DNA from 4 places in the Arthrobacter sp. NPDC056493 genome. Region 4 is predicted to be linked to each of the others. Evidence: riboswitches for the same ligand, from Rfam matches in the RefSeq annotation. Region 4 holds a riboswitch; each other region holds the start of a gene.
What was found. A riboswitch is a leader RNA that binds a small molecule or an ion and turns the genes downstream of it on or off. The one in region 4 is predicted to bind cyclic di-AMP.
Positions count from the first base shown of each region.

Region 1 (2,192 bases), on a different contig from region 4:
GCCGCCGGGGTCCCTTCCGGCAGGTCACGGATTTTGCCTCGGCCAGTGGCGTGGGGCAGAAAGCCGGCGTAGTCCTCGCTGCCACCGGCCTGCTGCTGACTGTTACTGTCCCCGCCACCAGCCCTGTCCTGGCCGCCGGAGAGCCGGGAGGGGCGTCTGCGTCCGCTGCCTCGGCCCAGCCGAAGGTCTCGGCTGAAGCGGCAGCAAAGATCGACTTCAGCCGCACGTCCGTCTCCACCACCGGCGACCCGGACGGAAAGCTGAAGCAGCTCCTCAGCGCCCAGTCAGCCGGCAGCATCAGCCGTTCGGCCTCGGTGGGGACCCTGGGCGGCCCGCTGACCACGCTGGTCAGGTCCTCGCCGTTCGGTTACCGGGTCAGTCCGATCACCGGCGGTGCCGGCGAGTTCCACCGCGGCCAGGATTTCGCTGCCCAGTGCGGCACCCAGGTGCTTGCCGCGGCCAGCGGCAAGGTCACCTTTTCGGGATGGCACCCCTATGGGGGAGGCAACCGCGTCGTGATCGATCACGGCAACGGCCTGGAGACCACGTACAACCACCTGTCGTCCTCCAGCGTCCAGGTTGGCCAGAAGGTCACCCGGGGCGAAGTTATCGCCCTCAGCGGGACCACGGGCGCCTCCACGGGCTGCCACCTCCACTTCGAGGTGATGGTCAACGGGGACGTCGTTGATCCCCTCGGCTGGCTCTGAGCCACGTCGAGCGAGCACCCTCATTCCTGTGACACGCCGTGACCTGAATGTGACATTGGCTCCGAACTGCTGTACCGTCTAAACCGCGTCAACTTTTCCGAAGTTGACGCTCTTGAGTGGATTGCCTAACTCTGCCACCGCTCAAGGTCCGTTCGCATTACATCGTCTGGCAGGGGCGGGGGAACCAATTTTGGTCTTCGCAAGAAGGCCTTGGGGTTAAGTCGCAAAGCTTCCCAGGAAGCGGAGCGGCCGGGTGACTCCCATCCGAATCCGACAGCTCACCTCGCAGGCATTGGGAGAGGCTACCTTCGTGTCTTCACGCCACAATGCCGCGCGCCACCGCGCGCAAACGGTTCGTATGAACCCGTTGGACTCCGTGTCCAAGGCGGTTAGCGCCAATGCCGGCACAGTAGGTCGCCAGGCAGCTGTTATCGCAGCTGCTTCAGGACTCATCCTGAGTGTTGGCATGCCTGCCAACGCAGCCGACGCCAACATTGGTGTTTCCGCCTCCTCGGAGACCGGATCCCAGGCCGCACAGCTTGCTGTGACCGCCGCGCCCACCGCCACTGTCTCCTTCGAGCGTCCTGCTGTCACCACCGTGGCAGCCCCGGTCGCCGAAGCCATCGCTCCGCAGTCGAACGATGAGAGCCAGACGGCCGATGCAGGCCAGGCCGGCGACGAGAGCACCGGTGCGGCCAAGGCCGTCACCGCAAAGTCCACTGATGGTGCGGCCTCCGCAGCAGCTTCCGGACTGGCAGCAATCGCGTACACCGGCATCGGCAGCCCCTACGTCTGGGGCGGCACCACGCCCAGCGGCTGGGACTGCTCCGGCTTCACTCAGTGGGTTTACGCACAGGCAGGCATCAGCATTCCCCGCGTCAACGCGTGGAACGCCATGAAGCCCACCTCCACGCCTGCTCCCGGCGACCTGGTCATGCAGAACGGCGGCGCCCACGTGGGCATCTACGTCGGCAACGGCATGATGATCAGCGCGCTGAACCCCTCGCAGGGCACTCTCCTGCACGCGGTGTCCGCAACGGGCACGTCCGCTTTTTACACCCTTCGCTAAAAATCCGATTCGAGGCGGGCCGGCTTACCCCCAAGATGCCGGCGCGTCGATAACCCACGGCCTGCTACCGCGGTCTGTGGAACACGAAAGAGAGAAACTTTAATGACTACACGTGCGACCATTGCACGGCACCGCGCCGAGGTCACCAAGACCAACTCGCTGGCTGTCATTGCCAAGGCCGTCGGCGACAACGCCGGTGGCATGGGCCGCCAGGCCGCAGTTATCGCTGCTGCTTCCGGTCTTGTCCTGACCAGCGGCATCGCCGCCAACGCTGCTGAGACCAACGTTCAGCGCGAATCCGTTCCGGCTTCCACGCTGGAGGTCCAGTCCGCTGCGCCGGCCACCATCTCCGCTGCTTCCAGCATCGCCATCTCCTACGAGAAGCCTGCTGTTTCCACCGCGCCGGCTCCCGTTGT
Region 1 is NZ_JBHTSL010000037.1:23,981-26,172, forward strand. Features, by position in the region: gene ACFQ50_RS15250 (M23 family metallopeptidase) at 1-707, shown strand, start outside; cyclic di-AMP (ydaO/yuaA leader) riboswitch at 820-1,013, shown strand; gene ACFQ50_RS15255 (C40 family peptidase) at 1,174-1,776, shown strand; gene ACFQ50_RS15260 (NlpC/P60 family protein) at 1,879-2,192, shown strand, end outside.
Region 1: another riboswitch for cyclic di-AMP. It lies ahead of ACFQ50_RS15255 (C40 family peptidase); the one in region 4 lies ahead of ACFQ50_RS12440 (LysM peptidoglycan-binding domain-containing protein).

Region 2 (2,192 bases), on a different contig from region 4:
CAGGCACTCCTCCAGGTCGCGTTCTTCGTTGTAGACCGGGATGGTCACGTCCAGGACCGGTACCGCGGTGGAGGTATCGATCGGCGACCGCCGCGTATGCCTGATGAGGGTCTGGGACGGGGCATCTCCGGCCGCGCCGGCTCCATGGAGCGCGTGCGGCCGGGTGTGCAGCGGTGGGTGCGGCTGGGGTCCGGAGGCCTGGTCAGTGATGGTCATGCATCAACAGTGGCGGCCGCTGTTATGAGGGTTTTAGGGCGAAGCTGTGCAGGGGCTGTGGAAGTTCCTCAGCGCTCGCTGGCGGCCAGAATGAGCGGCTTGTGGCGGCCGGAATGAGCGGCCGGTGGGTGGCCGCATTTCTGCACCTCTTTGCCGGCCGCGGGTGGGCACGGACGGCAAGAGGGCCCCGGATCCTGGCGGATCCGGGGCCCTCGGGCACTCTAAAGCGGTGCAGAAATGCTCGCCCTCAGCCGGTTCGGCCGCGGCAAACCGGTCAGTACCAGTTGTGGGCGAGGTGCCAGTTCAGGGCGCCACACGGGGAGCCGTAGCGCTCCTTGATGTAGTCCAGGCCCCAGTTGATCTGGGTGCGGTAGTTGGTGCGGTAGTCCGCCCCGGCGCTCGCCATTTTCTCTGCGGGCAGCGACTGGACGATGCCGTAGGCGCCGCTGCTGGCATTGGTGGCCGTGGTGCGCCATTCCGATTCCTTGGTCCAGAGCCGCTGCAGGCACTGCATCTGGTCTGCGGACCAGCCAAAGGATCCGAGCCTGGCGGCTGCGTAGGCCTGTGCGCCGGAGGGATCGTTCAGGGCCACAGGCGCAGCGGCCCGGGCCTTTGCGGCCGCCTTGGCCGCGGCAGCTTTCGCTGCGGCAGCCTGGACGGCGGCGGCGTTGGCCTTAGCCGCGGCGGCCTTTGCGGCAGCAGCCTGGGCGGCGGCGGCCTTAGCGGCGGCAGCCTTCTTTGCAGCGGCAGCCTTGGCCGCAGACTCCTTGGCAGCGGCCTGGGACGAGGACTGCGGAGCGATGGACGCCGCGGACGGGGCCGGAAGGGCGGAGATCAGCGTCTTGTCGAAGCTCAGCGTCTGCCCGGCGTCCGCGGTGGCCGCTGCCGGCTCGGCGGCGGAAGGCGTGGCCTGGTCGGCCGCGTGGCCTGCGGCACCGACGCCAACGAGCACCGCGGCGGCAGTGGTCAGGACAGCCGCCCGGCGGCCAAAGGACGGAAGGCCGGAAGTGAGACGGCCCCAGGCCGTCGTAGGCCGGGCCGGTTCGGCGCGGTGCCGGGAAATGCCCTGGCGTGACGTCGTGCGGTCAGACTGATCTGAGGCGCGTTCAGGGCGCGCCTGAGTCTTAAATTCAGACATGGTGGATTGCCTCTCACACCTGCGGAGTTAGCTGTCGGGTTCGGATGAGGTCATCCGGCCGCACGGAAATTCACGTGTCGGCTTCACCCCAAGGGCTGATGCGGAAAGCCCGGGACTCTGGTTCCCCCGCCTCTGCCTGATGTAGCGGAATCCGGGAAGCGGCAGAGCTGGGCGTCAATCCGGAGATGCGGCGCTAGTGGCGGCCGCACCATATCGACGGTACAGGAGGCTTCTGATTAAGTCACATTTAGGTAACGGGAGTCACGGCGTCGGCGCGGCGCCTTGCATGGGCAGCCGGACCGCAAATTCCGTCCGGCCGGGCCGGGACGTGACCTCCACCGTGCCGCCGTGCGCTTCCACGATGGACTGCACGATGGACAGTCCCAGGCCGCTGGTTCCCTCTGCCGAGGCGACGCCAGGTTCTGCCTGCGAAGGCCCTGTTTCTCCCCGCGAATCCGCGGTACGGAGGGCTGTTTGCGCGCTGGCGCCACCGGTGGCAGGACCCTTCGCCGTTGCGGAGGCAGGCGACAGGGGCGGCTGCGCCGGCGTCGCCCGTGAGGCGTCTGCGCGGGCAAAGCGCGCGAAGACCTTGTCCACGAATTCCGGCGGGATGCCGGCGCCGTCGTCCGTGACAGTAATCACAGCACTGCCGTCAGCCGACCGCATCACGCCGGTGGTCACCGTGGTGCCGGGACGGGTGTGCTTGCGGGCATTGGAGAGCAGGTTCACGAGGACCTGGTGCAGCTGCGAGTCGTCACCCCGGACCGACACGGGTTCCTCCGGGAGGTCCAGATGCCAGGCCCGGTCCGGCGCCATGACTTTTTCGTCACTGACGGTC
Region 2 is NZ_JBHTSL010000008.1:111,568-113,759, forward strand. Features, by position in the region: gene ACFQ50_RS05715 (glycosyltransferase) at 1-216, opposite strand, end outside; gene ACFQ50_RS05720 (hypothetical protein) at 491-1,354, opposite strand; cyclic di-AMP (ydaO/yuaA leader) riboswitch at 1,360-1,511, opposite strand; gene ACFQ50_RS05725 (ATP-binding protein) at 1,616-2,192, opposite strand, start outside.
Region 2: another riboswitch for cyclic di-AMP. It lies ahead of ACFQ50_RS05720 (hypothetical protein); the one in region 4 lies ahead of ACFQ50_RS12440 (LysM peptidoglycan-binding domain-containing protein).

Region 3 (2,192 bases), on a different contig from region 4:
CCACGCTGTTCATCCCTCAGGTGCCGCTGACGTGGGAAACCTTCCAGACCATCGCACCGTTCTCGCTGTCCATGGCGCTGGTGGGGCTGCTGGAATCCCTGATGACGGCCAAGCTTGTGGACGACATCACCGACACCCGCTCCAACAAGACCCGCGAATCCTGGGGCCAGGGCGTGGCCAACATCGTCACCGGGTTCCTGGGCGGCATGGGCGGCTGCGCGGTAATCGGGCAGACCATGATCAACGTCAAGGGCTCCGGCGCCCGGAGCCGGGTGTCCACGTTCCTCGCGGGCGCCTTCCTGCTGGTGCTGGTGGTCACCCTGGGCGACATCGTGGGTCTCATCCCCATGGCGGCGCTGGTGGCGGTGATGATCTTCGTCTCGGCCATCACTTTCGACTGGCACTCTGTTGCACCCGCAACGCTGAAGCGGATGCCCAAATCGGAAACCGCCGTCATGCTGATCACCGTGGGCACGGTGGTGGTCACGCACAATCTGGCGATCGGCGTCGGCGTCGGGGTTTTGGCGGCGATGGCGATGTTCGCCCGCCGCGTGGCCCATTTCGCCACCGTCGACCGTACGGAAGTGGAGCTCAACGGCCGGACGGTGGCCACCTACACTGTGGACGGCGAACTGTTCTTCGCCTCCTCCAACGACCTCTACACGCAGTTCAACTACGCCCGCGACGCCGAGCCGGACATCGACAGCGTGGTGATCGACCTGCACGCCTCGCACCTGTGGGATGCCTCCACCATCGCCGTGCTGGACTCCGTCACGGAGAAATACCGCAGGCACGGCCGGGAGGTGGAACTGATCGGCCTCAACTCGGCCAGCATTCAGATGCGGGAACGGCTGGCCGGCAAGCTCAACGCCGCAGAGTGAGGCTCACCACACCAATCAGGCCCCGCCCCTCTACATGACGCGGGCAAACCGGAAGTGAACGACACGGCGCCGTTACCTTAATGTGACATTGAACGATGCCTCCCGTACGGTGGAAAACGTGCCTTTTTCACCGATAGGGCACTCCCGCGCTGATTGCCTAACTCTGCCGCAGCCCGAGGAACCAACCGAAGACCCATGTCCGGCAGAGACGGGGAAACCACTTTTCGGCCCGCTTATAGCGGGTCTTGGGGTGAAGCCGCGCAGTTCCTGACCACGCTCAGGACCGCGGCCGGGTGCCTCCCATCCGAATCCGACAGCTCACCTCGCAGGCATCGGGAGAGGCTTCTTCATGTCGTTCCGCATTATTTCTGGCCGCCGTGCTGCGGCCATCCTTGCCGCCTCCGGGCTGGCCTTCACCGGCAGCGTCGCAGCCAACGCCGCGAACGTTCCGGCCCAGCCGGCGCAGGCACCGGCCGCCGCGGCCGCCAGCCAGGTCCAGGCTCCGCTGAACGCTGCCTCCAGCGTCAGGATCGAGTTTGAACGCCCCGCGGTCAAGTCGGCCCCGGCCCCCGTGGCGGCAGCACCCGTCGTCGAAAAGCCGGCAGTAAGGAAGACCGCGGCACCTGCAGCCGCCACCGTCGCTGCCGCGCCCGTTGCTACCGCGGCCCCCAAGGCTGCAGCTGCGCCGGCCGCGGCCGCACCGAAGGTCACCGTCGAGGCTGCCGCTCCGGCCCCGAAGGCACCCGTCAAGGCTGCCGCGGGCGTCAACGCAACCATGCTGGCGTCGGCCTACGCCCAGATCGGCATCACGCAGGACTGCACCGCCATGGTGGAGAAGGCCCTCGGCGCGGCCGGCATCCCTGTGGGTGACCTCGCGCCCATGCAGTTCCTGAACCATGGCGTGGTGGTCTCCACCCCGCAGCCCGGCGACATGGTGGTCCAGTCCGGCCACGTGGCAATTTACGCGGGCGCCGGCAAAGTCATCAGCGGCGGCATGAACGGCATCAACGCCACCATGGCCCACCCGCTGTCCTGGCTCACCGCCACGGGCCCCGTCACGTTTGTTCGCGCGGCCTAGCAGAACTGAAGAAACCGCCGTGTTCCGCTGCCTTGGGGGCGGCGGAACACGGCCATCCCCCAAGGTGCTCCCACCTTTCTACAAGGATGGTGGGAAACACTGGCTATGCCTGATGAAAGACCGCAGTCTCCGGCTGCGAGCCAGGATCGCCGGGTCCGGATTGTCCCCCATGCATTCCGGATCCGGTGCCTGGGGAACCGGATGAGCTCTTAGCCCCTGACCGTGCGGTTCCG
Region 3 is NZ_JBHTSL010000016.1:63,749-65,940, forward strand. Features, by position in the region: gene ACFQ50_RS09385 (SulP family inorganic anion transporter) at 1-881, shown strand, start outside; cyclic di-AMP (ydaO/yuaA leader) riboswitch at 1,026-1,227, shown strand; gene ACFQ50_RS09390 (hypothetical protein) at 1,231-1,959, shown strand; gene ACFQ50_RS09395 (GGDEF domain-containing protein) at 2,169-2,192, opposite strand, start outside.
Region 3: another riboswitch for cyclic di-AMP. It lies ahead of ACFQ50_RS09390 (hypothetical protein); the one in region 4 lies ahead of ACFQ50_RS12440 (LysM peptidoglycan-binding domain-containing protein).

Region 4 (2,192 bases):
ATGACCACCCGTCCCGTGGTGTTCCCCGGCCTGCCGGTGCTCATGGGGGCGGTCCTGCTTGCCGCCGTCGGTGCCGCGTCCGCCGTCGTGACGGGCGGATCCCTGGTCCTGGCGCTGCTTCTCCTGTTGCTGGGCCTGGCGGCAGGCGTGCTGCTGGTGCTGCCGGTGGGCGGCGCGGATGTGCCGATCGTCATCTCCCTGCTCAACGCGTTCACCGGCCTGGCTGTTGCGGCGTCCGGCCTGGTGCTGGGGAACGTGCTGCTGGTGGTGGCCGGCACGCTCGTGGGCGCCTCAGGCACCATCCTCACCCGCGCGATGGCCGCGGCCATGGGCCGCAGCGTGGCCGGCATCCTGTTCGGCGCGTTCCGGGGAGGTTCGACGGCGGGATCCACGGCCGTGAGCGACCGTCCGGTCCGCTCGTCCAGCCCGGAGGACGTGGCGGTGCTCCTGGGCTACGCGCAGCGCGTGATCATCGTTCCCGGCTACGGGCTCGCCGTGGCGCAGGGGCAGCACACCGCGGCAGAGCTGGCGCAGGCCCTGGAATCCCGGGGCACCCGCGTGGACTTCGCCATTCATCCGGTGGCCGGGCGCATGCCGGGGCACATGAACGTGCTGCTCGCCGAGGCCAACGTGCCCTACGAATCGCTCAAGGAAATGGGCCAGATCAACTCCGAGTTCCGCACCGCCGACGTCGCGCTGGTGGTCGGCGCGAACGACGTCGTGAACCCCGCCGCGAAGACCACGGCCGGATCGCCGATCTACGGGATGCCAATCCTCGAGGTGGCGGACGCGCGTCAGGTGGTGTTCCTCAAGCGCTCCATGCGGCCGGGGTTCGCCGGGATCGAGAACGACCTCATGTTCGAGCCGCAGACCACGCTGCTGTTCGGCGACGCGAAGGAGTCCCTGACGAAGGTGCTGGGCGCGGTGAAGGCCCTGTAGGGTGTTGGGGTCTGCACCCTCCCGCACTGGTTCCTCAACTGCTTATTCAACCGCCGCCGTTACCGAAATGTGACTTTTGGTGCGGGGGTGCGGTAGCCTCGGCCGGTGCCCTGGTTCCGCTCAGGGCATCCCGGGCAGAATGCCGAGCCCTGCCGCTGACCGGGATCCGTTCGCTATCACCAACAGGCAGGGACGGGGGAACCACCTTAGTACCGGCCTTGCGCGCCAAGGCCTAGGGGTTAAGTCCAGGCGCTGCGCCCAGCAGCGGGCAGGACCGGGTGACTCCCACCCGAACCCGACAGCTAACCCCGCAGGCATGGGAGAGGCACATCAACCATGTCACGTAAGTTCACGCCCGCGCGCCATCGCGCCACCCCGACGACGTCCATCGCCCTGCAGGGCCTGTCGTATTCCTTCAAGTCCAATGCCGCCTCGGTTGCCAAGCCGGCGGCCGCCGCCGCCGTCGCTTCCGGACTCCTCTTCGGCGCGGGGGCACCTGCCCACGCAGGTGCCTACGCGCCCGAGATTCCGGCCAGCGGCGCTGCACAGTCCGCCCCGGCCCCGGCCGCTGCTGCTGTGAAGTCCGTCGCGGGCCAGGCGCTCGCCGCACCCACCCAGGCGCAGGCTCCGGCAGTCCCGGCCCCTGCGCCGGCACTCCCGGCTCCGGCAGACGGAGGATCTGCTGTTGCCGGCGCGTCGCACACCGTTGCGCCCGGCGACACCCTCGGCGCCATCGCGGCACGCCACGGCGTCAGCCTCGATGCACTGCTCGCGGAGAACGGCCTGTCCCTGGCCTCCGTCATTTACCCCGGTGACCAGATCCTCATCCCGGGGCCCGGCGCGGCCGCGGCTCCCGCAGGGCCGGCAACTCCCGCAGTGCCTGCGGTCCCCGCGGCCCCTGCTGTTCCGGCCGTTCCTGCAGCCCCGGCCGTCCCGGAGCCCGCCGGCATGGGAATCTACAACGCCTCCGCGTCGATAACCCCGGCAACAGCAACCGCTCCGGCAGCCAGCGGCGCGGGCGCGGCCATTGTGGCCTCCGCCAGGGCGCAGCTTGGTGCCACCCAGGACTGCACCGTCCTGGTGGAGCAGGCCCTGCGCTCCGTCGGCAAGTCCGTCGGCGACCTCGCGCCCGCGCAGTTCTACCAGTACGGAACTCCGGTCTCCTCCCCGCGGCCCGGTGACCTGATGATCAGCGGCGGACACGTCGGCGTCTACATCGGCGGCGGCCAGGCCATTAGCAGCGGCATGAACGG
Region 4 is NZ_JBHTSL010000027.1:208-2,399, reverse strand. Features, by position in the region: gene ACFQ50_RS12445 (NAD(P)(+) transhydrogenase (Re/Si-specific) subunit beta) at 1-939, shown strand, start outside; cyclic di-AMP (ydaO/yuaA leader) riboswitch at 1,101-1,269, shown strand; gene ACFQ50_RS12440 (LysM peptidoglycan-binding domain-containing protein) at 1,276-2,192, shown strand, end outside.